DNA from 4 places in the Halobacillus sp. B23F22_5 genome. Region 2 is predicted to be linked to each of the others. Evidence: riboswitches for the same ligand, from Rfam matches in the RefSeq annotation. Region 2 holds a riboswitch; each other region holds the start of a gene.
The links. Region 2 has a riboswitch for S-adenosylmethionine ahead of ACGTN9_RS09280 (Na+/H+ antiporter NhaC family protein). Riboswitches for the same ligand answer to the same signal wherever they lie in the genome.
Positions count from the first base shown of each region.

Region 1: another riboswitch for S-adenosylmethionine. It lies ahead of ACGTN9_RS04435 (homocysteine S-methyltransferase family protein); the one in region 2 lies ahead of ACGTN9_RS09280 (Na+/H+ antiporter NhaC family protein).
Region 3: another riboswitch for S-adenosylmethionine. It lies ahead of ACGTN9_RS17695 (methionine ABC transporter ATP-binding protein); the one in region 2 lies ahead of ACGTN9_RS09280 (Na+/H+ antiporter NhaC family protein).
Region 4: another riboswitch for S-adenosylmethionine. It lies ahead of ACGTN9_RS19540 (sodium:solute symporter family protein); the one in region 2 lies ahead of ACGTN9_RS09280 (Na+/H+ antiporter NhaC family protein).

Region 1 is NZ_JBIEKI010000002.1:214,035-219,893, forward strand. Features, by position in the region: gene ACGTN9_RS04420 (thiamine pyrophosphate-dependent dehydrogenase E1 component subunit alpha) at 1-14, shown strand, start outside; gene ACGTN9_RS04425 (alpha-ketoacid dehydrogenase subunit beta) at 29-1,012, shown strand; gene ACGTN9_RS04430 (dihydrolipoamide acetyltransferase family protein) at 1,031-2,353, shown strand; gene ACGTN9_RS04435 (homocysteine S-methyltransferase family protein) at 2,671-3,723, opposite strand; SAM riboswitch class I at 3,807-3,918, opposite strand; gene ACGTN9_RS04440 (BrxA/BrxB family bacilliredoxin) at 4,084-4,521, shown strand; gene ACGTN9_RS04445 (proline dehydrogenase family protein) at 4,789-5,706, shown strand; gene pruA (L-glutamate gamma-semialdehyde dehydrogenase) at 5,738-5,859, shown strand, end outside.
Region 2 is NZ_JBIEKI010000005.1:124,982-130,840, reverse strand. Features, by position in the region: gene ACGTN9_RS09305 (alanine/glycine:cation symporter family protein) at 1-704, shown strand, start outside; gene ACGTN9_RS09300 (hypothetical protein) at 732-1,160, opposite strand; gene ACGTN9_RS09295 (hypothetical protein) at 1,428-1,571, shown strand; gene ACGTN9_RS09290 (MerR family transcriptional regulator) at 1,635-2,240, opposite strand; gene ACGTN9_RS09285 (BCCT family transporter) at 2,495-3,976, shown strand; SAM riboswitch class I at 4,091-4,194, shown strand; gene ACGTN9_RS09280 (Na+/H+ antiporter NhaC family protein) at 4,471-5,805, shown strand.
Region 3 is NZ_JBIEKI010000018.1:20,090-25,948, forward strand. Features, by position in the region: gene ACGTN9_RS17665 (arsenate reductase family protein) at 695-1,051, shown strand; gene gcvH (glycine cleavage system protein GcvH) at 1,151-1,534, shown strand; gene ACGTN9_RS17675 (hypothetical protein) at 1,576-1,725, shown strand; gene ACGTN9_RS17680 (toprim domain-containing protein) at 1,803-2,159, shown strand; gene ACGTN9_RS17685 (thioredoxin family protein) at 2,175-2,489, shown strand; gene ACGTN9_RS17690 (TlpA disulfide reductase family protein) at 2,715-3,134, opposite strand; SAM riboswitch class I at 3,359-3,470, shown strand; gene ACGTN9_RS17695 (methionine ABC transporter ATP-binding protein) at 3,575-4,603, shown strand; gene ACGTN9_RS17700 (methionine ABC transporter permease) at 4,593-5,261, shown strand; gene ACGTN9_RS17705 (MetQ/NlpA family ABC transporter substrate-binding protein) at 5,277-5,859, shown strand, end outside.
Region 4 is NZ_JBIEKI010000023.1:23,496-29,354, reverse strand. Features, by position in the region: gene dacB (D-alanyl-D-alanine carboxypeptidase/D-alanyl-D-alanine endopeptidase) at 1-143, shown strand, start outside; gene ACGTN9_RS19545 (dicarboxylate/amino acid:cation symporter) at 460-1,695, opposite strand; SAM riboswitch class I at 1,882-1,998, shown strand; gene ACGTN9_RS19540 (sodium:solute symporter family protein) at 2,160-3,776, shown strand; gene ACGTN9_RS19535 (sodium/proline symporter) at 3,920-5,359, opposite strand; gene ACGTN9_RS19530 (ornithine cyclodeaminase family protein) at 5,389-5,859, opposite strand, start outside.

The DNA.
Region 1 (5,859 bases), on a different contig from region 2:
TATATGAAGAGTAAGGAGGGGAATGACAATGCCAGTAATTTCTTATATACAAGCTGTAACACAAGCGCTGCGTGAAGAAATGCAGCGTGATGAAAAAGTTTTTGTTTTGGGAGAAGACGTCGGAAAACGCGGTGGTGTATTCCGTGCTACAGACGGGTTATATGATGAATTTGGAGCCGATCGTGTTTTAGATACGCCTCTCGCTGAATCAGCAATCGCTGGGGTAGGTATCGGTGCTGCAATGTACGGTATGCGACCTGTAGCTGAAATGCAATTTGCAGATTTCATCATGCCAGCTGTCAACCAGATCATTTCCGAAGCTGCAAAAATCCGCTACCGCTCCAATAATGACTGGAGCTGTCCCATAACCATCCGGGCACCATACGGCGGGGGCGTTCATGGCGCATTGTATCATTCTCAATCTGTTGAAGCTGTGTTTGCCAATCAGCCAGGATTGAAGATTGTTATGCCGTCTACTCCATATGATGTCAAAGGTCTATTGAAAGCAGCAGTTCGTGATCCTGATCCGGTACTATTTTTTGAACATAAACGAGCTTATCGTCTTATTAAAGGAGAAGTTCCTGAGGAAGATTATACCTTGCCGATCGGAAAAGCGGATGTAAAGCGTGAAGGCTCAGACATCACCGTGATTACATACGGTTTAGCTGTGCATTTCGCCTTACAGGCAGCAGATAAGTTGGCGGAAGAGGGAATCGATGTGCATATCCTCGACTTGCGCACTGTTTATCCATTAGATCGGGAAGCAATCATCGAAGCCGCATCAAAGACCGGGAAAGTACTGCTCGTATCAGAAGATAACAAAGAAGGCGGGATCATCAGTGAGGTGTCTGCCATCATCAGTGAAAACTGTCTATTTGAACTTGATGCACCAGTACAGCGTCTGGCAGGTCCGGATGTTCCAGCGATGCCATATTCACCGACAATGGAAAAGTATTTTATGATCAATCCGGATAAAGTAGAAAAAGCCATGAGAGAGCTTGCTGAATTTTAATCCAAAGGAGGAGTCTCTGTGGGCGTAGAAAAAATAAACATGCCACAATTGGGCGAAAGTGTCACCGAAGGCACAATCAGCACATGGCTGGTCCAAGTGGGAGATAAAGTCAATAAGTACGATCCGATTGCTGAAGTGATGACAGATAAAGTAAACGCAGAAGTACCTTCATCGTTTACGGGCGTTATCAAAGAATTAGTAGCTCAGGAAGGCGACACAATCGCCGTGGGTGAATTAATGTGTTATATCGAAGTAGAAGGCGGCGGTTCGGCTGGTGTAGCAGAAGAACCTGCAAAAGATGAACCTGCAGCGGAAGAACCGGCAGCTGTGGAAAAAGACGAACAGAAGATAAAGAGCCAGAAGCAAGAGCAGCACGAAAATAAAGATAACACAATGAAGAAGCGTTATTCACCGGCGGTTATGCGGTTGGCGCAGGAGAATGACATCGATCTTGAACAGGTAGAGGGGACAGGCAAGGGTGGCCGTATCACCCGGAAAGATGTAGAAAAAGTGATTGCTGCTGGAGGCACGCAAGATAAAGAGCCTCAAGAAACGGTACAAGAAGCTCCAGCGAAAACTTCTGAACCGGCTCCATCTCCAGCACAACCAACGCCTGCACCTTCTAATATAAAAACGGAAGCCGGAGATAAAGAGATTCCTGTCACTGGTGTGAGAAAAGCTATTGCACAAAACATGGTCAAATCTAAGACTGAAATTCCTCATGCCTGGATGATGGTTGAGGTCGATGTTACAGGCTTGGTCGAGTACAGAAATTCACTGAAAGATAAATTCAAAACTGAAGAAGGCTATAGTCTGACTTTCTTTTCTTTCTTTGTCAAAGCGGTAGCCCAGGCATTGAAAGAGTACCCGCAATTGAACAGCACATGGGCTGGTGATAAAATCATTCAGCGTAAGGCGATCAACTTGAATATCGCAGTTGCTAAAGAAGATCAACTATTCGTTCCGGTCATCAAGGATGCAGATGATAAGAGCATCAAAGGGATTGCGAAGGATATCACTGACCTCGCGATGAAGGCGAGAAACGGTAAATTGACCTCCGCTGATATGGAAGGCGGTACATTCACCGTTAACAATACCGGTTCCTTCGGTTCCGTCCAGTCGATGGGAGTTATTAATCATCCACAGGCAGCAATTCTCCAAGTGGAATCAATTGTGAAAAAGCCTGTCATCAAAGATGGCATGTTTGCAGCCCGTGACATGGTAAACTTATGCTTATCTCTGGACCACCGTGTACTGGATGGGCTCGTTGCTGGCAATTTCCTGGCACGAGTCAAAGAAATTTTGGAAAATGTAAACAAAGACAACACACCAATTTATTAAGAACAAAAGCGCAAGCGCCTTGCTCACCCCCGACAAGCTTAAGACAAGCCTCGGCGTGACGTTCTTTGTACTTTTAGACCAATTAAATTTTTAAAGGTTTAAAGTATAAGTAAAACTAAGGCTTTCGCCATAAAAAATTGGCGATAAGCCAAGTTTTTCTAATCACAGAGAGGATTGACTTAAGACCTCGAGGGGGTAGGCGCTGGAGCTGGATGAGACCCACTACCGAAAGTTATCCACAAAAAGAAAATTTTATAATTTCCTAGCCAAAAACAAACACTCCCGTGAACCGATGTAGGTTCCGGGAGTTTTGGATTTCATGCTTTATTTTTATAGGAAGTGATATGGGATTGCAGGTTTTCATCTGAGCCAAATAAAAAGTGCTTTTCCATATTAGGAGAGTAAGTAGAATTAACAGCTTCTCTTCCAACTGTTTCTGCCACCTCACGAAGCATACTTGGAGATGCCCCGCAACATAGTCCAAAGTAATTTACTCCAGTCTCATGTGCTTCCTTTGCCCAGGAAGCCAATTCATATCGATTACAATAAAGCGGGTCGAGTGAAGTTGGAAATGTAGTCTCCGTCGGTATACTACAAGCACAGCCGCCGTCCGGCAAGTTAAAAAAGGTGGGGTGCTCTTCGGTTGTTCTGTATGGAATTGGTAAAGCTCCTACATAGCCATCGACATTTTCACGGATTTTTTCTATATGAGGCTGCATGGTTGCTGGTCCACGAAAACAGTTCATTCCTACTACTAATGCGCCATGCTCCTTCAATAAACGGCAGCCTTCTTCAACAGAATATCCATCTCGTAATACATTTTCACCCATGAGTCCAAACGTGATCACAGCAGGAAGATCTTGCTTTTGAATCTCCTCTAAAGCTATCTTGGCTTCTTCGTAATAATAGAAAGTCTCTCCATTTACAAAGTCTACCCCTTCTTCTTTACACCAGCAGATCATTTCAGCGAACATGCTGCGAACCTCTTCCTTTGAGGATGGATCATCAGGATTGAAAAGGTTTGTATTTGATATATTTCCAGCAACGAGTGCTTCCTCTTCGGGATGTTCTTTGGCTACTTCTTTAGCCAGGCGGATAGCTTGGCGGTTTAAGGGCTCAAGTAGATCTTCTTTTCCGATAACCCTCATTTTTTCACGGTGGGCATTGTAGGTAAAGGCCAGTACAACGTCTGATCCCGCTAACATATAATCCCGATACGTTTGTTTTAATGCTTGAGGATTGTCTAAAGCCACTTCTGGCACGAATGAACCAGCCTGTAAATATCCTCGACGCTCCAATTCAAACAGGTAGCCTTCTCCGCAAATGACTGGTCCATCCTGCAAACGTTCCTCTAAACTTCTTTTTGTCATGTAACCATCCTCTCAGGTGAAGTATTTTTGAAAAATAAAAAACTCTCTTCCAATAAGAAGAGAGATTTTTGTAACGAATCCTCATCTTATCTGCCAGATCAAGAAATCTGTAGGAATTAGCACCTTTTTCAGATGAATATCTGAAAGGTTGCCGGGCGTCTTCGGGCCTAGTCCCTCTGCCACTCTGGATAAGAGTTATCTATGCAATTGTCCTGTATTATAAGTTGGGGAAGAAGCAGGTGTCAACCATATTTTCAGATTATTTTAAATTGATACGCAGCTTTTAGTGCCAGTTTAATTGAAAGCATAATAGAAAATTGATAAGATAACTTAAGAAGGTATTCTAGTTGAAAAGGGGATATACACATGGATTTTAATATTTATATGAACGATGTCGTCAATCAGGCACGTAATGAGATATCACAAGCTGGCTATAAGGAACTTACTACTCCAGAAGAAGTAGATGAAGCATTGAAGCAAAAAGGCACCACCCTGGTCATGATCAATTCTGTATGCGGCTGTGCCGGCGGAGTTGCTCGTCCTGCCGCTGCACATTCTATCCACTATGATAAACGACCGGACAACCTTGTTACAGTTTTTGCCGGTCAGGATAAAGAAGCGACAGAACGTGCCCGTCAACACTTCGTTGGTTACCCGCCTTCTTCTCCTTCTTTCGCGTTTATGAAAGATGGAGAGATTGTAACCATGGTCGAACGTCATGACATTGAGGGCTTTGAGCCGATGGAAGTAGTTGGCAAGCTTCAAAACATCTTTGAGGAACATTGTGAAGAAATATAAGCAAAGATAAAAAAGTCCGTTACGAGGGCCTCCCTCTGTAACGGACTTTTTTATTTTCTACATATCCTGTCTTATCTTGTTGTTAGGGGTTGTGGTTAAACCACAATTTAATAGGGAGATGTTTGTGTAAAGCACACGTTGTCAGAATGACGTCAAAATCGTTACAATTTTCTTAACAGATAAAAAACTTTTAGTTATTCTGTTTAACTGCAGGAAATAGAAGGAACATCTTCATTACGCATATGTAACTGAAGGGATGTGGTGATATTGGAAGCCATTAGCAAAAACTTTTTCTTGTTTTTGTCAAATAATCGTCTGTTGGATCATTTAGCTAAAAAATGGGGGCCGAAATTCGGTGCTGACAAAATAGTAGGCGGAGTGACTTTTGAAGAAGCTGTCCCGTTGATTCAACAATTGAATCAACAAGGACTGCAAGTCACAGTAGATCATTTAGGGGAATTTGTTAACTCTGAAAAAGAAGCCAGGAAACGCGGCCAGGAATGTAAGAACACCATTAAAACCATTTCTGAAACCGGTTTAAATTCAGAGGTTTCATTAAAATTGACATCTCTTGGGCTTGACATCAATGAGGATATAGTAATGGAAAATATGGAACAAATTCTTGAAACTGCCGAAGAACACAATGTAGTGGTAACCATTGATATGGAAGACTCATCTCGTTGTAAACAGACCTTAGAAATATATAAGCGGCTGAAATTCCAGTATCATAACTTGGGAACTGTCATTCAATCCTACCTATACCGTTCTGATTCCGATTTGGATGATCTTAACGAATGTAATCCTTATCTGAGATTAGTAAAAGGTGCATATAAAGAATCTGGGAAAGTGGCATTTCCCGATAAATCAATGGTAGATGACAACCTGAAACATTTAATTAAGAAAAACCTTTTGAATGGTAATTACACTGCTATCGCGAGTCACGATGATAAAATCATCGACTATACAAAAAAATTAGCAGAAGAAGAGAATATTCCAAAGGACCAATTCGAATTCCAAATGCTGTATGGAATGAGGAATCAAACGCAGCTCGATTTAGCTAAAGAGGGATATACAGTAAGAGTCTATCTTCCATATGGGGATGATTGGTATGGATATTTTATGAGAAGGATGGCAGAACGACCAGCGAATATCGCCTTTGCTATCAAAGGTGTTTTCAGTAAATAAAACGATTATTTTATTGAAAGGGGTTTTATAAATGGTAACAGCATATCGTCATGAACCATTCACAGATTTTACAGTTGAGGAGAATAAGCAGGCATTTGAAGCTGCATTGAAGCAAGTTAAAGAAGAGCTGGGAAAAGATTATGACCTTGTGGT
Region 2 (5,859 bases):
TCGGCCATGCGTTCGGTTTTGAACAAGCTGTCGGTGGTGCAATCGGTGCAGCTATCATGAATGGTGTCAAACGGGGGTTGTTCTCCAACGAAGCTGGTATGGGTAGTGCCCCGAATGCGGCGGCAACTTCTACTACGTCCCATCCGGCAAAACAAGGGCTTATTCAATCGCTGGGAGTATTTGTCGATACGATTTTTGTATGTTCTGCTACAGCATTCATCATTCTGCTTGCTCCTGTATTTAAAACAGGTGACGTTTCCGGGATTGAACTGCTCCAAAACTCGCTTAACTCTCACATCGGGGGATGGGCTGGAGTATTCATTTCCGTAGCGATCTTTTTGTTTGCATTCAGCTCCATCATCGGTTCTTATTACTATGGAGAAACAAATATCGAATTCATCAAAGAAAGCAAAATAGCATTATTTGTCTTCCGTATCGCAACAATGGCGTTTGTGATGGTTGGTTCTGTTTCAAGTTTAAGCCTAGTATGGAAAATGGCAGACTTATTCATGGCAATTATGACAGTCATCAACTTAATTGCTATCGGGTTGTTAGGAAAAGTTGCATATAAGGTACTGAAAGATTACGAAATGCAACGAAAAAAAGGAAAAGACCCGGTATTCAATCCTTCTGATTTAGGTATCGAGGATGCCGAAGCATGGGAAGATGAAAAGCGTGAAGAAAAAAGTGCCATAGGGTATTAAAAAATAGATGAGTCTGGATTGCCAGGCTCATCTTTTGTTTTTATGCTTAGCTGCTTGTTCTTCTAACTGTTGGAAATAAGGCTTTACTTTAGAGAGTTTGACGACAAGGACAATAAAAAGGATGAAACTGAGGCTGGCAGGGCTCCCACCTCTTACAGTATCTGCTTCAAGCCATTTCTGATAAAACTCCTCAGGAACGAATTCAAGTAATTCAGTAAAAATTTCCCCTAACGCGATAGGAATCAACGTAAAGATTATTCCTTTAAAAATGGGATTAACGCCAAGAAAGACCATGAGATATAGCATAACACTAAGGAAAAAAAGGATGAGGCGCTGTCCCCATATCAAAGAAATGCTTGTCAATGCTGCCGAACCAATCATCAATATCATTACGCTGATAAGAGTAATTAAATATACCTTATTATTTTTTCGAAGCTGTTCTACGATGGATTTCAACATTACACACACCTGTCATGTAAACTATTCACTTCTTTTTGTATTTCTACTACTTCATTCAAAACCTCCGAATTAAATTCCAGCCCCACTATAACAAACTCCTATTAAATATAGGTGAGGAAATATCATCCATTTTACGTTCATTTTCTTTAGAGGCATGAAAAATGGAGCTTAGTGAAAGCTAAAGTTGAGGTGATAAATATGAAAAAGCAGCCGAAAGAGAGATTTAATATCCCTACGGAAGCAAATGGCACAGGGGGAATAGGCATGCAAAATACGGTAAAGTCCAATCAGCCATTTGATGCCGAGGATAGACTTTCTGGAGACTCAGTGGATGAACATAAGAAAATCGAGTCTTTCAACGAGAGCCAGGCGGAAAAAGAGATCGGCCAGGCGTTCAATAATTCATGATGTCTACAAATAAGAACCCAACCGCAAATTTTAGCGGTTGGGTTCAATTAGTTACTTCAGCCATTAGTGATTCACCTGCTCTCTAATAATTTTTTTACTGTTGAATAAGCGCGACCAAAAGCTTTCTTTCTTTTTTTGTTCCATCATTTCTTTCAGCGTTTTCATTAATAGTTCATCTCTCCTGCTAATGTTGGTAATCACTGCTTCATGAGAAGCCTTACTTGTTTGATGGATCCGCTCAAATTGTTCTTTCAGTTCTTCGAATTCTTTCTTGCGTTCCTGATTCTGTCGATGAAAGGTATCATTCTGTTCCCGAAGTAAGTCGTTCTGTGCTTTTATCTCTTGAAGGAATGCTTCATAACCATCCTGCATTTTGTTGACAACTGGCTCCGATAGGAGTTCATTTGGATCATCCTTAGTGTTCAGCGTTATAGAACTTCGCAATACATCCCGTATTTTTTCTTTCGGTTCTCCTATTCCTTTCAGCTTTTCAATTGTCATGAAAATTTCGAGCGCTTCTTCTTCGTAACGCATACTTCTTCCACTTCCCACAGACGGTAAGAATTCCGAAAACTGCTCTTTCCAGGATTGTAAGGTGGGACGCGGCCGGTTCATCTTTTTGGCAATGTCAGCCAGGGAGTAAGTCCGTTCGTAATCGATCGTTAACACCTTCTTTCGTCAAGTTTTCATAGAGCATCACATATCAAATTATGTTATATAGTGAATTCGCTATTGTCTTTGCAATTTCCTTTGATGAAAAAAAGGAGCTTTTCAGATATATTGTTAAAGTTTGTAGCTTTCTTTGATATTGGTGAATGGTAATTAATTTGTTATTCCGGCATACCCACTAAAATAACTAGAATTCTCCATGGTTCTCCTCACATACATATAACTTAGAAGACTGAAAGGTAAGGGGTGTGCGTTTGAAAAAGTCATTGATCGATTGGCCGTTCTTTCTTGTAGCGTTTATCTCCTTGTTAATACTCTGCAGCATTGTTTTTTTCTACCCGAATGTTACACATACCTGGCTGGAACAGATGCATGTGCAATTAACGGATGTGACAGGAGTCCTGTATTTATGGATCGGTTTTTCTTCTTTGATTTTTTTAATATGGGCAGCTTTTAGCAAGCACGGGCAAATCAGGCTTGGTAAAAAGGACGAGTCTCCGGAGTTTTCTACATTCAGTTGGATTTCGATGATTTTTTGCGCGGGTATTGGGTCGGGAATTATGTATTGGGGAGCGATTGAGTGGGGGTATTATTATCTCGAGCCTCCGCTGGGCCTCATTCCTGGTACTCCGTTTGCAGTGGAGTGGAGTGCGGCTTACGGATTATTCCACTATGGGCCGACAGCGTGGGCGATTTATTGTCTGCCTGCATTGCCGATTGCTTATCTGTATCATGTGAAGAAGGTGCCGATTCTTAAAATCAGCGAGGCTTGCCGCCCTGTGCTGAATCATCATACCGATGGTTTCGTAGGAAAGTTGATTGATATGTTTTTTATGATTGGTTTGCTGGGTGCGTCAGGGACAACCCTCGGCATCAGTATACCGATGATGGCTGAAGGGGTAAAGCGACTTACAGGAATACAGCATACCTATTTCCTGGATATTTTCCTGCTCCTCCTCTGTACGGTTGTGTTTGCGGTCAGTGTGTTTGCTGGAATGGAAAAAGGGGTGAAACGGCTAAGCAATATAAATGTCTATTTAGTTTTCTTTTTACTCTTGTTTGTCACCATACTTGGACCGACTTTTTTCATTTTAGAGATTTCGACTAATAGTGTCGGGCTTGTACTGAATAATTTCTTCCGCTTGAATACGTGGATGGATCCGATTGCGCAGTCAGGTTTTCCGGAAAAATGGACAATCTTCTACTGGGCCTGGTGGATTGTCTATGCTCCTTTTATCGGTTTGTTTATTGCTAAAATATCCAGAGGTAGAACGATCAAGGAAATGATATTGGGGACGATTATTTTTGGTCCCGTCGGATGCTGGCTGTTTTTCTTTGTACTTGGAAACTATGGCCTTTATCTTCAGAACACGACTCAATTGGATGTAGCTACTATGATCAAGCAAGGTCATTCAAATGAAGCGGTCATTTCTATCATTCACTCGCTGCCCTTCGGCGATTTCACCCTGGTTTTATTTTTGATCCTGGCTGTAATCTTTGTAGCGACCACCTATGATACCTCTTCTTATATGCTGGCTGCTGTAACCCAGCGAAGAATCGAGGGGGAACCGATCCGGTTAAACCGTTTGTTTTGGGCTTTTGCCCTTGCACTCCCTCCGATGGCTTTGTTGATTATAGGAGGATTGACATCCCTGCAGGCTGTCACACTGTTAGTTGCCCTCCCCTCATGTATTATCATGGTACTATTATCGCTCTCGTTCTTAAAATTGGTATAGTTCTGTTTTTCTTTCTGTGGTCCTTTACGAGATGGAAAAATTAACTGCTTGCATACAGTTGCCTTCTATTGTACTGTGAATAACAGTCCTTAGAAAAAATCTAATTTCATAGTTATCTTATCAAGAGAAGCAGAGGAACTGGTCCGTTGAAGCTTCAGCAACCCCCCCTAATGGGAAGGTGCTAATTCCAGCAAGTCATTGAACTTGGCAGATAAGAAGGAAAGTCAACTGAAGCCTTCTTGCGTCTGCAAGAGGTTTTTTTATTGGCTAGGAAAATATAAAAATTTCTTTTTGTGGATAACTTTCGGTAGTGGGTGTCATCCAGCTCCAGCGCCTACCCCCTCGAGGTCTTAAGTCAATCCTCTCTGTGACAAAGAACGTCACGCCGAGGCTTGTCTTAAGCTTGTCGGGGGTGAGCAAGGCGCTTGCGCTTTTGTTCTTATGACAAAAATCCACCTAGAATGGACATAATGTAAGTAATTGGAGGGAAATACATGCAGGATAAAAAAATAACGGGGAATCCGCTGGCGCTGATTCCCTTTGGAATATTCATCCTACTATTCATAGGCTCAGGGGTTGTCACGGGGGACTTTTACAAGATGCCCGTCCTTGTCGCTGTTTTCGTAGCTATTTTTGCTGCATTATTTATGAATCGAAAAGAGAGTTTTCAAACGAAAGTGATGCAGCTGGCGGAAGGAGGCGGGCACCCGAATATCATCCTGATGGTGATCATTTTCTTGTTAGCAGGAGCGTTCGCCTCTGTCGCAGAAGGAATGGGAGCGGTTGAGTCGACGGTCAATCTCGGATTGACATTCCTTCCACAGAGTTTGCTTGTGGTCGGCCTGTTCGTCATTGGCTGTTTCATCTCGATTTCCATGGGGACTTCGGTCGGAACAATCGTTGCCCTGGCGCCGATTGCCCTTGGAGTTGCTGAGCAGACCGGAATCCCGGTCGCTCTCGTAATGGGCGCGGTGATCAGCGGCGCGATGTTCGGAGACAACCTGTCGATCATTTCTGATACGACGATTGCCGCTGTTCGCACACAAGGTACTAAGATGAAGGACAAGTTTAAAGCAAACTTATTCATCGTCCTTCCGGCGGCTGTCCTAACAGCAGTGATTTTCGGTGTGTTGAGTTCTGACACTGCAGGATCTTTAGAGGAAAGCCATCCATTTAACCTTATAAAAGTATTGCCGTACCTTGCTGTGCTTGGTTTTGCGATAGCTGGGATCAATGTCATCTTTGTACTGATCGGCGGAATTATTTTTGCCGGGATTGTCGGGCTTGCTTTTGGAGAGTTTGCCCTGATGGATTTTGTTACGCTAATCAGTGAAGGCTTCACAGGCATGCAGGAACTGACGATGCTCGTCATCCTGCTTGGTGGATTAGTAGAACTAATTCGCCGGAATGGTGGGATTGAGTACTTGTTGGAAAGTATAACAAAACGGATTGATAGCAATAAAGGCGGAGAATCAGGAATTGCCGGACTAGTCACAGCGGTCAATCTGGCCACAGCCAACAATACGATTTCAATCATTACAGCTGGTCCGCTGGCAAAGCAGATTTCAGAGCGATTCGCTATCGACAACCGTAGATCAGCCAGTCTTCTTGATATCTTTTCCAGTGCTGTTCAGGGTCTGATTCCTTATGGCGCACAGATACTGGCAGCTGCTGGAGTAGCCAAGATTTCTCCGGTGGAAATCGTCCCTTACAGCTTTTACCCGATGCTTCTTGCGTTGTCAGGGATTCTAGCCATCCTATTCCGGTTTCCGAAGTTCACCCGGACACCGCTAGAAAAAAGAAAAGAAGTAGATGTGACTTCTTCCTAACAGACAGGCTCCGTGTTTTACGGAGCCTGTTTTTTTGGTTTTTCCATTCGAGTA
Region 3 (5,859 bases), on a different contig from region 2:
TCCCTTTCCGCGGGCATGCGCTGAGCCTCCTCAGACTTCGTCTTCCGGGGTCTCATCTGTCATTTTCATCCCGCAGGAGTCTCGCCGTTCCCCTCCGGACCTTAACGTAGAAAGTTCTCGAAATCACACTTATGGCAAAACATCTTTGAAGAAGACTTCTGCCTCTTTATATCCTTCATAAATGCTTTTAGGATGAAATTTTTAGTTGTACATTCTTTCTCTTTTTGAAGGGTCCGTTTGATACAAAACTGGCTGGATGGGAAGGGAAACGTCGAGACTCCCGCGGGAGAAGGGGCTAGGCGAGATCCCACAGGGCGCAGCCCGAGGAAGCTTGCCAGATCCCCCGAAGGAAAGAAATGAATGCGTAATCGCCTCGGGAGACACGACACGCATAAGCAGAACAGCAAAAGGGAAGTGTTCTTTCTTCCCGTTGATGGACTGCTTATGTCGCGAGTGTCTAGGCGATGAAGCTGGAAAGCGAGGCGTTTCCAAGACCATCCCCTTACACACATGGTAACGGACCGAACTATCTCGAAACTGAGTCTTCAAGTAAAGGGAGCCTTATCTGTAACATCAACTCTGGATTTAACAGAGTATTTAAGAAAAATAGTGATGACGCTTTCCCTGTTTAATGAAATGTATTCCAAGTTTGTGATAGAATATAGGCACGGTAAATCATAAGGGGGAGATAGCTTTGGCAGTAACCTTTTATTGGTACCCACAATGTGGAACTTGTAAAAAAGCAAAAAAATGGCTGGATGAGAATGGCGTAGAATATGAAACCGTACATATCGTTGAAAATCCGCCTAATCAAACTCAACTGCAGGATTACATAGATAAAAGCGGCATTCCTGCGAAAAAGTTTTTTAATACAAGCGGAAAGAAATATCGTGAGCTGGGAATGAAGGATAAGCTTAAGGAAGCAAGTGAACCTCAAATGGTAGAGTGGTTAGCATCAGATGGTATGTTGATCAAAAGGCCGATCGTTACAGATGGAAAACAGGTGACGGTAGGTTTTAAAGAGACCGTTTTCGAGAATACTTGGAAATGATGCAATAGGGAATGAGCATATCATTGGCATTAAAGGCAAAAAGCTTTTATGTTAATAATGCAGCTTAATTATAATAATTATAATTTGGAGGGATTAGTCATGAGTTTACCAAAAGATCTAAGTTATTCTGAAGAGCACGAATGGGTAAAAACAGAGGGAGAAAAAGTACGTATCGGGATTACTGACTTCGCACAATCCGAGCTTGGGGATATTGTTTTTGTTGAATTGCCTGAAGTCGGAGATGAGTTGGAAGCGGACGAGCCATTTGGCAGTGTAGAATCTGTAAAGACAGTTTCTGAGTTATATGCCCCAGTGAGTGGTAAAGTGGTGGAAGTGAACGAGGAACTCGAAGACAGTCCGGAATTTGTCAATGAATCCCCATACGAAAAAGCATGGATGGTCATTGTGGAACCTTCTGATAAATCAGAAATGGACGAACTGATGACTGCTGAACAATATGAGGAAATGATCTCCGAAGACTAATTTTATTCTCAATGGGAACTCTATACATAAGGGGTGACCTGATGGATAAAATGAGTAAAACTAATAATTTCACTTCAAAAAAAGCTGCCGGAAAAAATGGCAGACAGCGCCAGCTTGCAAACAAAACAACAAAACAAGAGGCGCCGAAAGTCCGCCAATATGTAGATTGTGATGATGGCGGCTGGTGTTGAATAACCGTTAGTTAACCTCAGACCATGCTATCATAAAGCATGGTCTGTTTTACTAAGTGAACCGGGTGGGATTCCAGATGGAATATGATAACCAATTACCCATTCTCATTGTAGAGGGAATTACAGATAAAAAACATATCAATAAAATATTGGATGATCGGGTAGAGATTCTATGCACTCATGGTACGTTAGGCGTGGAACGGATGGAGGAAATGATTTTAGACTATAACCTTGATGATCGTTCCGTATACATTTTGGTGGATGAAGATGATTCCGGTCATAAATTACGTAAACAATTGACATACGAGCTTCCCCATGCCGAGCATATTTATGTTGATAAAGCTTATCGAGAAGTCGCCACTACACCTGAACCCGAACTGGCCAGAGCGCTGTTAAGCCAGCATTTCAATGTCAAACCAATCTATCTCATTTAAGGGAAGGGGGTTAGGATGGAACAACTTGAATTAGCAACAAAAAGTGAAACACTCCAAAAAGAGAAGCGTGCACTTATTTTCATTCATAGCCCGTTTTGTGGAACATGTCATATGGCCAGGAAGATGTTAGATACCATAGAGGCAATGTGGAAGCAGGATTTGTTTTTTGAATTGAATGCATCCATCCATCCTGCTTTTATGCAGGAATATCAAATCAAGAGTGTACCTTGTTTATTAATTCTTACTGACGGTAAGATCAAGGAAAAAATCTATGCGTTCCGTTCGGTGACTTATATGCAGAGAGTGGTGTCTAAATACGTCAACTCTTAATATTATTTCCCGAGAAATAACGAAAGAGTCAGCAGCCTTACCTGGCGTGATACTTCAGGGGGGCTGTTTTTTGATGATTCCACGATAGGACGTATCAAGCGAATATATTTATTTGCAAGCTCTACTAAGCGTTCTTATCGTTCTCGAAACTGAGTCTTCAAAATCAACACAGGGGTTTAGGTGATGTTTTCTCCAACAAAAAAAGCCGATTGCTACCGGCTTTTTCTAGTCCACTAACTCCCCTAATTTTTCTACTATTTCTAGGAATTTTGCCTGATCGTCGAATTTCGCTGCTATAAATCCTTTTTGGTCGATGATTACGGTTGTGGGCACACTGGTACATTGATACTGGTCGTATATGCTTCTTCCTTCATCAACTAATGTTTTCTGCGTCAGGAACTTTGTTGCAAAATCCTCTCCAGCTTGGCTGCTTCTTTCCCGACCAGCAACGTTAATAGTAAGCATGCGGACTTTATTTGAATCCATTGAGCGGTTCAATTGTTCTTTCATAGGCAAGTCCCTGGCACAGTCAGGACACCAGGATACCCAAAAAGTCAGTACAATCACTTTTCCGATGTCTTCTTTCACATCATAGACGGAGCCGGAATGAATTTCCGGCAATTGAAAAAGTGGTGCTGTTTCCATGGTTTTCCCCTCCTTATTTAAGTAACTATTCTTTACCAATCCTATCATAAAAAATAATGAAGAAGCATGCGATGCAGGTCATCTCCCAAGGGTGGCCACGGAAGTTTCTCCATAGGAAGTTCAAATAAAAATCTAAATAAGTCGAATTTTGTTGACAATTATTTTTGAGCCGTGCTACAATCCTTTTTGTGACACTTAAAAGGATTAAAGCAATAAAATAGTATCTCTTATTAAGAGAGGCGGAGGGACTGGCCCGATGAAGCCCGGCAACCGTCAAGCATTTATGCTTGAAAAGGTGCCAATTCCTGCAGAGTAATTAACTCTGACAGATAAGAGAACGGAGCAGCTTGATATATAAGCGCCTTTCTGTTCTCGTAAGCAGAAAAGGCGTTTTTTTAATTTAACGAGCATGAAGTCAGGCTTGTAGGAGGCGGCATGAAATGATTTCTATCAAAGAACTTACGAAAGTTTTTCATACAAAAGATCAAGATGTCACCGCAGTAGACCATCTTGATTTGAATATCAAATCTGGAGAGATTTATGGGGTCATCGGGTATAGCGGTGCAGGAAAGAGTACATTCATTCGTTTATTGAATCGTCTCGAAGACCCTACATCGGGTTCGGTTACGATCGATAAGCAGGAAATAACCAGTATGAACAAGAATGACTTACGACTCGCCCGGCAGGAAATCGGAATGATCTTCCAGCATTTCAACCTGCTCTGGTCGCGCACAGTCAAAGATAATATTGCTTTTCCGTTAGAAATCGCTAAAATGCCGAAGGAAAAGAGAGAAGCTCGAGTGAAAGAATTGGTTGAGCTAGTAGGTTTGAAGGGGAGAGAGAATGCATACCCTTCCCAACTGAGCGGAGGGCAGAAGCAGCGAGTCGGCATCGCTCGAGCACTCGCTAATAAACCGAAAGTTCTATTATGTGATGAAGCGACATCTGCACTGGATCCTGAAACAACGGACTCGATTCTTGATTTATTGGTTGATATCAATGAGAAGCTGGGACTTACAATTATATTGATCACCCATGAAATGCATGTAATCAGAAAGATATGTCATCGCGTCGCAGTAATGGAAAATGGAAAAGTAGTAGAACAAGGAGACGTTTTAGATGTCTTCCTTCATCCCGAGCGACCAGTGACAAAAAAGTTTGTTGATCAAGTGATGGGAGATCCCGATCAAGACCACTCCCTTGATTTGATTCATGAGAATTACAAGTCTGGTAAAGTACTGCGCCTTCATTTTATAGGTGAAAGCACGAATCAGGCATTGATAAGCGAACTTTCCAGGGAGTTTAAGATCGACTTGAATATTTTGCACGGGAAAATCACGCAGACTCAAAAAGGTGCGTACGGTACATTGTTCGTCCACGTAGAAGGTGATCAGGTTGAAATTGAAAGAGCTCAAGCTTATATCCAGAACACTTCAGTAGAAGTGGAGGTGATGCCGAATGTTCAATAAGTTATTTCCGAATGTCGAATTACAGGATATGATCACTGCTACCAATGAGACACTTTACATGACCATCATATCTGTTATTGGAACTTTATTTTTCGGTATTATCCTTGGGCTGCTGTTGTATTTATCGCGTCCGGGAGGGTTATGGGAAAACAAGGTGCTCAATTGGATTACGGCAGCGTTTGTAAATGTGTTCCGTGCTATCCCTTTTATAATTTTGATACTATTGTTATTCCCTTTTACTGATTTTTTAATGGGAACAATTCGTGGGCCTAAGGCTGCATTACCGGCTTTGATCATCGGAGCTGCGCCTTTTTACGGCAGACTGGTTGAAATAGCTTTAAGAGAAGTTGATAAAGGAGTAATTGAAGCAGCTAAATCCATGGGGGCTAAAAATTCCACAATAATTTTCAAGGTGCTGCTCAAAGAATCGATGCCAGCCCTTGTATCAGGTCTTACGGTGACAGCCATTGCGCTGATTGGCTATACTGCAGTAGCAGGTGTGATTGGCGCAGGTGGTTTAGGAGACTTCGCTTATTTTTATGGCTTCCAACGGAGTGATTTTGATGTGGTATTTGTATGTACAGTGTTAATCGTCCTCATTGTGTTTATATTCCAATTCATTGGAGACTTCCTGACACGTTCATTAGATAAAAGATAAAAAAGGAGAATGGTTATGAAAAAATGGTTAACAGTTATATTGGCAGGATTATTAATATCAGTATTGGCCGCGTGTGGCAGTGCAGATGAAGGAAGTGGATCAGATAGCTCCTCTTCGGATAAGAAAGAAATAAAAGTTGGTGCTACTTCAGTCCCTCATGCGGAGGTCCTCCAAGAGGCGAAACCGCTTCTAAAAGAGGAAGGGATCGAATTGAAGATTGAAGAGTACCAGGATTATGTGTTACCTAACAAAGACCTGGCGGAAGGCCGAATTGATGCGAACTACTTTCAGCATATCCCTTACCTGGAAACACAAAAGGCTGAAAATGGCTATGACTTCGTAAACCTTGGTGGAATCCATATCGAGCCGATGGGGATCTATTCTAAAAATATCAAAAGTGCTGATGAAGTCCCAGAGGGTACCAATGTACTTTTGAGTCGTTCTGTAGCAGATCATGGACGGATTCTTTCCTTATTAGAAAGAGAAGGACTTATCAAGCTGGATGAAGATGTAAAGAAAGTAGATGCTACTATTAAAGACATCACAGAAAATCCTAAGAACCTGAAGTTCGATGATGGGATTAACGCAGAGCTTTTAC
Region 4 (5,859 bases), on a different contig from region 2:
CACTGTCCGGTTATGTAACCAGCAAAGACGGAGAAGAGTTGATTTTCGCTGTCGTATTAAATAATTACCTGGGATCGGTTCAGGATATTGAAGATGAAATTGCTATTACATTGGCTGAACATAAATTCAGCACAGAAGAATAAATGAACAAACGGACTCCTGTCTTTACGGAGTCCGTTTGTTATGTTTTTTTTCGGGGGATACTCCTGACAAACAGGATACTTTTTAATCCATATCTAAAATAAAAAAGTCGATGCTGGAATGTGGTGTCCAGTATCGACGCTTTTTGCCTAGTATTCGTTAGAAGTTTCTAGTAAAAAATTGAAAATGTCTAGTGTTTTCCTCACTATGTCTAGTAAACTTTAGAAAAAGTATAGGAACCGACCTGCCTTGTCTAGTACTTGGCCATGCTGTCTAGTAAAGAACAGAAAAAGCATAAATGAGCATCATGAAATAGGATTACGCAGCTGGATCGGAATCTGCTTCCTCATTGCGGTCAATGACGGCAGAGCCGACGATATCCCCTAAAACATTCGATGCCGTACCGGCCATGCCGATCAGGACATCCACGCCTGCAATCAGGGCTACAATTTCCAGCGGCAAGTTGAATAGAGTGAGCACGGCTGCCAATGTCACCAGTCCGGCGGCTGGAATTCCAGCTGTCCCGATCGATAGCAGCGTCCCTACTACTACAATGGTGAGAAAGTCCATGACTGATAAATCCAGGCCAGTGATATTGGCGGCAAATACAATTGAGACTCCCATCCGCAGTGCCCCGCCGTCTGAGTTGAATACGGCTCCGATCGGCAAGGAAAAATTAGCTGTCCGCTCGGAAATACCGGCTTTTTTTGCCGATTCGATCGCAACAGGCAGGGAAGCTATGCTGCTGGATGTAAAGAAAGCGGTAAAATACGCTTCTTTCGTCTGTTTAAAAAAGTCCTTGATACTGATTTTTGCATACTTGAGAAAAGCAGTGTAGATGAAAAGCCACAGTAGAACCACCCCGAGATAAAATACCCCGGTAAACGCCAGTAGCGATTGGAAAGTCTGCCAACCCTGGCTCCCGAAGGAAGAAGCACTAATGGCGAATATTCCAATAGGAGCATATAGAAGAATTCCTTTTAATAGTAAAAAGAATAACTCATTGGCAGCAGAAAAGAATCGGTGCAGTGTCTCTCCCGAATCACGCAAGTCGACTTTATCGGCGTAGCGCATCCTGGCCATCCCCAATCCGATGATGACGGCTAAGAAAAGAATGCCCATCAGCTCCCCGGATGCGAAAACCTGGAAGATATTGTCCGGTACAATATTCAATAATACGTCCGAAAAACCTGGGGTTTCCGGCTTTTCTACCTGGGCATCAGGTAATGAAAGCTGGGAACCTGGATTGATCCATAGCGCAAGAGCTACACCGATGACTACTGCTGCGCCTGTCGTCAGCCCGTAGTAGATAAGCAGTTTCCCGCCCAGGCGACCTAAATGTTTTGGCTTCATCTGATTGATGGCCAGGACGACGGTCAGGAAAATGACTGGAATTGCAATCAAGCTTAATAGGTTGATAAGTATCGTACCGAGCGGTTTCAGTACTTCCGCCTGCTGTCCGAAGATGATACCAACAGCAATACCAAGCAGAAAACCAATTGTCATTTTTAGAATGAATGAAGAATGTTTGTATGTATGCCAGATTTTTTGCATGATTGAACCTCACTTTCATGTAGATAGTTAAAGTATAACAGGAAGTGAGTGGCACGATTAGGAGATTAGCATTATTTTTGATAATGTAAGTGTTTTCATTGTAAGAATAGAGAAAAAAGTCAGAAAATATATTGACATTCATCCGAGCATCTTGTAGGGTAGAATTTAACTTAATTACGGAAAACATCCTTATCGCGAGCAGGGGAGGAAATTGGTCCCGTGAACCTGCAGCAACCTGTTATTTTCTTTGGGGAAATAATAAGGTGCTACGTCCAACAGACGCTGTTGTCTGAAAGATGAGGAAGAGAAAAAACCTCTTCCTCCGGGAGAGGTTTTTTCTATATTAAAACGGAGGTTTTCTTAGTATCAAGGGGATATTTATTGGTTTTAAACTTACTAAACTGATAAATATAATCAACTTTGCAACAGGCACGAAGGTAACATATTTTTAAGGAGGCAAAAGAATGACAACAGTAGGATATTGGTTTATCGGTTTTGCTTTGGCCTATACGTTCTTTTTAATTTTTATGAGCCAGCTTGGAATGAGGCGGGCGAAAGATGGCAATGGATTTTTCGTAGGAGGGCGCGGGTTCAATACCCTGTTCGTTACGGTATGCATCACGGGATTGTTCTCCGGTTCGTCGTACATAGCGGTTCTGGAGCTCAGCTATCTGACAGGGGTGTCGGCCATCTGGTATGGCGTGGCGGAAACAGTGCATGTCTTGATTATCGCCCTTGTTTTGATTGCACCATTCCGAAAACGGGCACTGGTGACAATCTCTGGTCTGCTTGGGGACCGTTACGGTGAAAAAGTCCGAGGACTTGCCGGAGCGATTACAGCTTTCACATTCCCGATGTGGTCAGTGGCTACTGCGCTGGCGTTTGCATCCGCGTTGTCTGTTTTTACAGGTATATCGCTGGTATTATCCGTAGCTTTAACTGCTTTATTACTATTTGTTTATCTGCAATTCGGCGGCATGTGGTCTGTCGGTTTTACACAATTGAGCAACGTCGTGGTGTTTTTCATGATGCTTGCGATCGGGACTTACGCATTTTTTATCAATCCAGGGATCGATGGCATTCAGACATTGTTTCAGGAAAGACCCGAGTACGCGTCATGGAGTGCAGCCGGCCTGCAGACGATCCTGGCCTGGTTCGGGACATTCCTTTTCAATGTCATTCTTGCCCAGGCAGCATTCCAGATGGCATTGTCCTGTAAAACCCCGGAACAGGGGCGCCGAGGTTTAATTTACGCTTCGCTGCTCGGCATTCCGTTGATAATTGGTGCTGTTTTATTCGGACTGGCGGCCGCTCAGGTAGTGCCTGGGGAAACACGCGGACTGGTGGCAGTTCCGCTTTACTTGATGGAAACACTACCGGCACCGTTAGTCGGTCTGTTTTTCCTCGGATTTTGGGCAGCAGCACTCAGTTGGGGAGCGCCTTGCCAATTCTCCGGAGCCACCAGCCTCGGCCGTGATGTCGGAAAAGCTTTGAATCCTAAAGCAAATGAACTGCAGCTGATCAAGTATACCAAATGGTCCTTGTTGTTGTTGACTGGGTTAATGATCGTATTCGCCCTGCTGCGTTCCGAACAATCAGCGTGGTGGAATGTTTTTGCTTGGGTAACGCGGAATTCGGCGACATTTGCCCCGGTTGTTGCGGCAATATTCTGGCCGGTTGTTACGAAGCGGGCTGCCTTGGTCTCGTTGTTCACCGGCTCGGCATCAGGCCTGCTTTGGTATCATCTCAGCGGCTGGGCAATCAACGACTTTTTCATGAATACGCATCCAGTATGGATCGGGATGGGTATCAACATCATCACCATTGTGTTAGTCAGCCTGATCGACAACTCTGGCAACTGGGTATGGAAAGCATCGTTTAACAGCGTAGGGTTTTATTCCCTGCTCACTGCTGTCGGACTGGCCATCGTTTTCTTCAGCTCGTTTGACTTTTTACTTGCAAAAGGATTGGCCGGTATGGTCGGTTTGCTGATCATATCAGGGTTGTTCATTACCTGTATGAATTTTATTAAAGAGAAAAAAGAAACGGTTCCTGTGACGAAACAATGGAAGACGGGATGATTAGAAAAACTTGGCTTATCGCCAAGTCCTTATGGCGAAAGCCTTAGTATTTTCTTATACTTTAACCCTTTAACAAAGTTAAACTTTCCTAAAGTATAAAAAGAGAACGCGGCTTTTTGATCCGCGTTCTTTCTTTCGTTTCTTTAGGCTTGCTTTGATTTTTTGTTCGGGAATAGCAAACTGAATACGATACCGAAAAATGCTGCGATAAAGAAGGTAGTGAAGCGTGACGTAATGATGGAGTCCAGTGGTGTGCTGATCCAAAGTACCGTAAAAACGAAACCGGAAACGATGGTAGCAATGACACCGACTCCGGAATAACGTTTCCAGAAAAATGTCAGAATAATGGCAGGAGAGAGTGTGCCGCCGACTCCTGCCCATGCCCAGCCGACAATTAAGTACAGGAGGGTATCGGAAACAAGAGCGATTACCATACCAATCAGACCGCAGACGATGATGATGATCCGTGAAGCAGTGAGTAGTTGTTTTTCAGATAGATCCAGTTTCAAGGCTTTGTGGAGGATGTCTTCACTGACCGAACTGGTGACAACCATCAACTGGGAATCCGCAGTCGTGATGATTGCCGCCAGGATTCCGGATAATAGAATGCCGGCAATCCAGGCAGGCATCAAATCCATGACCATATGAGGGAGGACGGTTTCTGTGTCGGCAAAAGTTGTCTGACTATAGATGGTAATGGCTGTGACACCGATCATGAATGCCCCGCCGTAAGCAAGGAAAGTCCAAAGGATGGCAACATTACGTCCGGTCTTGACGTCTTTTTCCCCTCTTAAAGCCATGAACCTGGCACTTAACTGTGGCTGGCCTCCAAGGAATCCGAAGAACCAGGAAAAGTTATTGAAGAATAACAGACCGATGGCAAAACCGGCTGCCCCACCAAACCAGGCATCGTGAGTGGAACCGGCTTCTGCTAATGCCGATGAAATCGATAAATCATTCGTGTTGATATAAACGAGTGCGACAATTGGCAAGGCGACAAGTGTGATCAGCATCATGACGCTCTGGATCATATCTGTCCATACGACTGAAATAAAGCCTCCGGTAAAAGCCAAACCAATGACCACGATTGTAGCCAGCACCACCCCTGTCGTTTCATTCAATCCGAAAGTAGTGAACAGCATTTTCCCAGCACCTGCAACTTGAGCACTTAAATAAAACATAAGGAAGCTGCTGATCAAAATTGTTGCGAACCAGCGAATCAAATTCGCCTGGGCGCCGAACCGTGCTGCCAAATAATCAGGGAGTGTCAATACATTGTATTTATCACGTTCTTCCATGAATTTTTTTGCAAGGAACAACCATGAGAAAATGATACCAAGCGCTATACCGGCAGCTACCCAGATGCCGGACAGGCCGGTGGCGAAAACGAAACCGGTATAACCGAGCAGCAGCCAGGCCGACTCGCCAGTTGCTCGTTCGGAAAATGCCAGCGCCCATCCAGGCAGTTTTTTCCCACCTAGCAGAAAAGCGGAGTGATCAAGCTTTGTGCGGCTGAAATAATAGCCGATTCCAAGGATGATAAGACAATACAGGATGAATTCAACAATAATGATATTATTCATCTAATCTCCCCTTTGTAAGTTTTCATCACTTATAAAGTCAGTGAGGTACCGAGGTTTTGTTGTTTTGCTTTTTGATAGATCTGATGTGCTGCCACCGCATCGAATAAGGCCATTCCCGTAGATTTAAACACTACTGTTTTTTCCCTGGAAACGTGGTGGACGCCGGTGACGACTTTGGAAAAAGAGATTATTTGAGAAGGGTGGAGCCATTTTTGCTCCAATGGTTGTGCAAGATCTCCTGACTCCTGGATCGCATCGGTGCTGTCGACATAGATATTGTCAATCAGCCGGTAAACGGAATGGGGGAATTCGCGCATGTCCTGGCGATAAGATCCAATGCCGATAATCAACTTTCCTTTTAACAGGGCTTCATCATCTGGCAGTACAGGATGAGACGAGTTAGTGGCAGTGATGATGATGTCGCTTTTCGCAGCCGCGTCAGCAGCAGAATGATGGATGCTTATTTTGATGTGCTCACCTAATTCCGCCTGGAGCTTTTC